DNA from 3 places in the Metabacillus sp. B2-18 genome. Region 1 is predicted to be linked to each of the others. Evidence: riboswitches for the same ligand, from Rfam matches in the RefSeq annotation. Region 1 holds a riboswitch; each other region holds the start of a gene.
The links. A riboswitch is a leader RNA that binds a small molecule or an ion and turns the genes downstream of it on or off. The one in region 1 is predicted to bind cyclic di-GMP.

Region 1 (2,276 bases):
TCATTTTGATTAACATCTGCAAGCATGCGTTTTCCCATTAAAGTAATGCAATAGCAAGTTCCCCTAGCATCGTTAAAACAACATAAATCACAATTTGATCCATCACTAAGTTCTTTTCAAAGTAAGGGTTAAGGAAAAGATGGGCTGTATAAACAATATACGAATAAATGGTAGCGAAAATCATGACTTTAGAATTTAAGTAGATTAAAGAAAGTAATAGATACAATGGTATTGCTGCCCAAATTTCATATGAGGGGATAAACCACATAAACACAAAGATGATAAAGAATGTAAGAGCGGACAATAAATACTTTCCTTTTGATAGGGTGTGAAACTTTTTATAGGTCAGGTAAAGACTACCAATTAAGATAGGAATCACTAGACAGACTAAAAAAAATGTTTTGAAAGGCACAATCTTAAAGATACTTAAAGCTAATACAATGGGAATACATGAAAGTAGTAATCCAGGTATGGCAATGGTAAGGAGTTTAGAGCTTAATTTCTCATATTCTGATGCTAATTGGTTATTTTCTACTGTTTGATTTCTTGATGTTTCCATGTAGGTTATGGATCCTCCTGTGTCTTTTTTCCTGTTACTATTATACCGTATGGTCTTATTATTTCCCAAGTTCAAATGTGCTTTTAATCATTTATTTTTAAGATCTAGAGTCTGATAGCAAAATTCTATTTAAAAACCGCCTATTATATAGTAAAATTATCCTATAAAATATATATCATTAGACAACGGCAAACCTATTGAAAAGTAGGGACGCAAAACTACGGGCCTAAAGCAACTGCTATGGTAGCCGAGTCGCCTAAAAAGATGGAGAATGATACGTCGGTATGATCCACCTATTTGGGTGGGTCTTTTTTTCGCTTACATAAGATAGAGGAGGAACACGTTTATGGGATTTTTAAGAGATGTTGGTAAATTCGCAGGTAAAGCAACAGGAACTGTAATTGGTGGGGCAGTCAATGTTGTTGGAGATGTAACAGGTAGTAAATTTATTAAAGAAGTAGGAGATGGGGTTAAAAAAGCTTCCGAATTTGCTGGTGATACGGTTGGGCAAGTTGCAGATGGTGCTTGGAATACGGCATCAGGATTGATTCAAGAAGATAAGCATAAAAAAGATCAAGGGTTAAACGATATGGCGGATTCAATAGGTAGAACAGCAAAGGGTGTCTATCAAACTGCTAAAAATACCTATCATAGTGGAAAATCTACATATGAAGGAATTAAAGAAGGAGATGACATAAAAGTAAAGCAAGGATTACGAAATATCGGAAAAACAGTGGCAATAGGGACACTCGCTGTTGGGGTGATTGATTTAGTCGATGGAGCAGATGGTACTGATTCAGTTACCGATCAGCAAAATGTGGCTGATGCAGGAAAAGAAGGATCATCAAATGTGCACCAAGTCCAACCTCATGTGGCTCAGGCAGAAGCAGCACCTTCAATAGAAACATCAGAACAGCCCGGAACTCACCATGTCCAACCTCATTACGTAGAGGGGCATTGGCGTGATGGGGTATGGATTGATGGTTATTGGAGAGATGGAGATGGAGATACTTCTGTCAATCTGAGTGAAGAAGAGGGTGGAGGTTACATACGTACTGATGCGGATGGAAATCCTACTAATAATTTAAATTCATAGTTCAATTGCGAGGCTAATTCTTTAGTCTCGTTTTTTTATGTACTAAAGGAAAAGGAACGAACCCAACCGTATTTTATCTACTTTCTTGATATAATAGAAGTGTTGTTATAAATTCAAAAGTGAGAAATCCTAGCTGTTTTACTGACCTAAAATTAAAATGGGGTATACCTAAATGAACAATACAAATTTAAATCCAAAAGTTGATGAATTTTTAAGTGCCGCGAAAAAGTGGAAGGAAGAGTTTGAGAAGCTACGAGAGATCGTTCAGGACTCTGAGTTAACAGAAGAATTTAAGTGGAAGCATCCTTGTTACACGTTAAATGGCAAAAATATTGTGTTAATCCATGGATTTAGAGACTACTGTGCACTTCTCTTTCATAAAGGTGCTTTGCTTAAGGATCCGCAGAAAATACTCATTCAACAAACGGAGAATGTCCAGTCAGCTCGACAGATTCGGTTCACAAATCTACAAGAAATTATTGAAATGGAATCTATTTTGAAAGCTTATATCCTGGAAGCTATTGAGGTTGAAAAAGCGGGTTTAGAAGTGAAGACTAAGGAGCATTCAGAGTTTACTATACCGGAAGAGCTTCATCAAAAATTTGATGAACTGCCTGCCTT
Region 2 (2,276 bases), 2.2 Mb from region 1:
TAAGTCAACGATCACGTACATTAAACGAAGCTGTGAAACCTCGTAGATCGTGCGTTCAACTGCAACTTTGGCTGGTGTAATATATTTTTCATTCAATGCTGAACGATTATTTGGACCTGAAACTTGTCCAATCTTTAATTCTGTTATGCGTAACTGCTTTGTAAATTGATCATATAGGAAGTCAACCTCATATATATCGCCACTATTTATTGCCACATTATATGTTGCAAGCAAGTGAGTAAGAAGATTTCCTTGGTGGTTAGCCTCAGTAGCACGTAATGATTTATTCACTCCACTTGGGAGCTGTTGATATCCACCAGCATCTTTAATTTCATCAGCTCGATCCTTTAAACGCTCAAGCATTTCTGTATTAGAAATAGCTTGCCCAATGTTCCCATTTCCAACATTTGCACTAATAACACTTAACAAACGGTACTGAGAAACTTCATAAATTGTTCTTTCAATCGCAATTTTTGAAGGTCTTATATACTGCTCATTTAAGCTTGAGCGATTAGATGAACCAGATACCTTCCCAATCTTTGATTCTACTAATTTTAATTGCTTCGTAAAAGCATCATATAGTCCATTTATTTTCGCGATATCTCCGCTGTTAATTGCCTGATGATAAGCTGATAATTTGGAATTGAGGATCTTACCTTGATTTACAGCATCTTGGTAAGCTACATTGCTCATATTTGTTGTAGGTGTGTTTGTAGTTGGAGTAGGGACCTTAACAATCTCACCATTTCTGTGATAGTGATATTCACCGGTTTCTAAGCCGTGCTGTGAACAGTTTGTACGACAAGTATGACCACCGTTAGAATCCAAACCTCCTGGAGATGCATTCGTTACAACTGGAGCTAATAATAATGTTGTACCTAGTAGTAGTGTGTTTACTAGTTTTCTCTTTAGTGTCAAAAGAATACCCCCTTATTTGATATCCATGGTCTATGGTAAAGGAAAAGAAATGGGATTTCCAGGGGGGATTATTGGAAATGAGACAAAGGGCCTGGTTCTGTGGCCCGTTATTTGTCCACCTTTGGAAAAAGAATAATGGGACAGTGAACCTGTCCCTATGGCAGTGCAGAAAAAGTCGAAAAAGTCACAAAGTTCTTTTTAAGGGTGTAGAGATTTTGGTATAATATAACTAGAGTCAATATCGGTATTTATAACTTTATAACTAGTAAATAATAAGAAAAAGGCAAACTTACTGAAAGGTGAGGACGCAAAGCTATGAGTCTAAGGCATTAGTGCTATGATCGTCAAGCTGCCATGAGCGTTAGGAAACACTATGGCAAATTTGAACCATAGTGTTTTTCTTTTTTATATAAAAATGAGGGGATAAACTATGCATATCATTATTATTGTTCTTGCTATTTTATTGACAATTTGGCCAGCAATAAAAATCATTAACGGAATTTTCAAAATAGGATTTGCTCTTTTCTCAGGTATTTTTAATACATTTGGAAAACTGTTAATTATCGGGCTTGTTCTTCTTGGGATTATTATGACATTTCCGTGGGGGATGATTCCTGGAGTGATACTATTTATTGTACTAAAGGCAGTAAAAAGCTAGTTGTTTTTATAGACTTTACTTTTTAAAAAAACCATATAATTCCCATAACTTACTTAAATATCAAAAAAATAAACCGATAATAATAAGTAGTTAGACCTAATATAAGCAGTATAGGTTAGAAAAATTCAAATTTAATTAATCTAGTAGATTCCCTATATTTATAGGTTTATTTCATAACTTCAAAATAAAGGAGCAATAGCATGGGTACAGCGATTGGAATTGATTTAGGCACAAGTAACTCAGCAGTAGCAGTTTATCGGAGAGGAAAAGTAGAAACCATTCCAGTAGATGGACGTAAAACAATGCCATCTGTTATTTCATATAAAGACAATGGCCAAATTCTTGTTGGAAATGCGGCAAAGGCACGACTTTATATTGATCCTCTAAACAGTATTGCTTCTTCCAAAAGATTCATAGGAAACAGAGACAAAGTGTATCACGTTCACAATAGAACCGTAACACCAGTTGATGTAGCGAAAAACATCCTTGAAAAAATTAGAGTTGAAGCAAGTAAGTACATAGGGGAAGAGGTTAAGGATGCCGTTATTACAATCCCAGCTTATTTCACTGATGAGCAACGTGAAGCAACAAGAAAAGCAGGAGAAATGGCAGGACTAAATGTTCTACGACTGCTGTCTGAACCAACTGCAGCGGCTATTGCTTATGGCCTGGATAAAGAACGCAACCAAACAATTATGGT
Region 3 (2,276 bases), 2.0 Mb from region 1:
TTACTAACAAATGATGAAATTTTCTGGAGTAAGAGTAAGCATTATACTACCTTTAGGCAAGATGAATGTGGTAATGTTTCAGAAGATAATAAGTTCAAAGAATAGGTGATTATAAGTGTATGAAAAAGAAATTGTCTATGTTCTTTCTGATTCGGTGGGTGATACAGCAGAGCTGTTGGTCAAAACAGTTGCTGCCCAATTTATCGGAACAGAGTTTAACATTAAAACAATCTCCTATATAGAAAATAAGGAAGAAATAAATGATCTGATTGCTCTCGCGAAGCTAAGCAACGCTATCATTGCCTATACACTCTTTACTCCACTATTTAAAAAGCATCTTGATCATAAAGCGAATGAAGAAGATGTTACGGTGATTGACTTAATAGGTCCACTATTGGAGACATTTGCAACTAAGCTAAATAAACAACCGGTACAAAAACCAAGTATAATAGAAGTACCTGATAACTCCTATTTTCGTAGAATTGAAGCCATTGAATTTGCTGTGCAATATGACGATGGAAAGGATATGCGTGGAATCAAGGAGGCGGATATCGTTCTCATCGGTGTTTCAAGAACTTTAAAGACACCATTGTCGATGTATTTGGCTAATAAAATGGTTAAGGTAGCAAATATCCCATTAGTCCCTGAGGTTTCTCCTCCTGAAGAACTTTTTAAGTTGTCAGAAGGAAAATGTATTGGGTTAACGATGTCACCTGAGAAACTAAGAGAAATAAGGGGAGAAAGATTGAAGCACTTAGGGTTATCTCCGGATTCAAGTTATGCGAAAATTGAACGGATTAAGGAAGAATTACAATTCGCTGAAACAGTAATGGTTAACCTTGGATGTCCAACTATAGATCTTTCCATAATGGCAATAGAAGAAGCGGCAGAGTGGATCATCGGTAGCATGTCACATAAGGTCGAGATAAAATCAAGCTAAGTAAAGAATCCCTTAAAACTCATTTAGGGGTTTTTTGTATCTCTTCTTAGAATTCATTGGAAGAAATTAAAGCTATTAATAAACGTAAATCTCATGGTATATTTGTTAATAAACGAAAACAACAACCTTATATAATAAAGGCAAATTCATTGAAAAATGGAGACGCAAAGTCACAGACCTAAGGAGAAATCTATGGTGGCTGGATTGCTGATGAGTGGAAGAGCTTTGTACAGCAATCCTCCGTGTTTATCGGTGGATTTTTTGTTATTTTTCAATAGCCAAACGTAGTTGAGACTTGAAAAAGTTTTTGATTTCAAAGAAAGATAGCAACAAGGAGGATATCATGAGATTTATTGATATAGAGGATTACAACCCACAGGCCATGCAATTGGCAATGCCTGTTTATGATCGGATGAGACGGATCCTTTTAGCAGCAGGACGTACAATTCATCCTAACTATTTGGAACGTATTAAAGAAATTGGAGTAACAACTCTTGTGGTAGAAGATGCTGAGTCATTTGGAATTACATTGGATGAAATGCTGGACATGCCAACTTGGATGGATATAATTGCTGTTGTGCAAGAAGCATTTGAAGATGTGAAAAAAGGAAAAAGATTAAATGTTGTAGCTATTCAAAAAGCTGCCATGACTCTTATCCATGAAGTAAATGCTCTTAAAACGATCATTTTAATTCCAACAACCTCTATTTCAGAAGGATTGGAGAAATATGCTCACTCTGTAAACGTAGCATTGTTATGTTTACAAATATCAAAGCAAATGAGTTATTCTCCTGTTCAGTTAAGAGATCTTGCCATAGGGGCGTTGCTGCATGATATCGGAAAGGCTGTAACAGATCAAGAAGCAGAACATCCTGCAAAAGGCTTTGAGGTGATTAAGGAAAGTCGCGAAATTAGTTTACTATCTGCTCATGTTGCTTTTCAACATCATGAGCTATTAAATGGAAAAGGCTATCCTAGGGGACTTAAGGACAAAGAAGTATTAGAATTTCCGCAAATTTGTGGGATAGCAAACTTGTATGATCGTATGCTTTCAAATCAAAAACTGCCTCCACATGAAGCGTTAGAATTGATTATGACAAAAAGTGATGATGAATATTCTCACAAAGTAGTTCAGGCATTTGTGAACAGTGTTCCTTCTTATCTACCAGGTACAAAAGTGGAGCTCTATACAGGTGAGCAGGCGATTGTGATAGGAATAAAAACTCATTTACAACGACCAGTTATTCGCTTTTTAGAAAGTGGAAAAGAATTGAATCTTGCAGAAAATCCTTCGGTTTTAATATCAAAAGTTATTAATTAGTGGAAAAGCCCAGAG

Region 2: linked by a shared signal. The riboswitch ahead of LPC09_RS22890 (hypothetical protein) and the one ahead of LPC09_RS12155 (hypothetical protein) in region 1 are both predicted to bind cyclic di-GMP.
Region 3: linked by a shared signal. The riboswitch ahead of LPC09_RS22020 (HD-GYP domain-containing protein) and the one ahead of LPC09_RS12155 (hypothetical protein) in region 1 are both predicted to bind cyclic di-GMP.

What each region holds. Positions count from the first base shown of each region.
Region 1 covers NZ_CP088245.1:2,407,994-2,410,269, reverse strand. The annotation lists gene LPC09_RS12165 (methyl-accepting chemotaxis protein) at 1-26, opposite strand, end outside; gene LPC09_RS12160 (hypothetical protein) at 38-559, opposite strand; cyclic di-GMP riboswitch class I at 737-819, shown strand; gene LPC09_RS12155 (hypothetical protein) at 906-1,655, shown strand; gene LPC09_RS12150 (DUF1801 domain-containing protein) at 1,828-2,276, shown strand, end outside.
Region 2 covers NZ_CP088245.1:4,560,121-4,562,396, reverse strand. The annotation lists gene LPC09_RS22895 (MBL fold metallo-hydrolase) at 1-918, opposite strand, end outside; cyclic di-GMP riboswitch class I at 1,191-1,275, shown strand; gene LPC09_RS22890 (hypothetical protein) at 1,349-1,576, shown strand; gene LPC09_RS22885 (Hsp70 family protein) at 1,777-2,276, shown strand, end outside.
Region 3 covers NZ_CP088245.1:4,360,027-4,362,302, reverse strand. The annotation lists gene LPC09_RS22025 (pyruvate, water dikinase regulatory protein) at 116-940, shown strand; cyclic di-GMP riboswitch class I at 1,070-1,152, shown strand; gene LPC09_RS22020 (HD-GYP domain-containing protein) at 1,284-2,261, shown strand.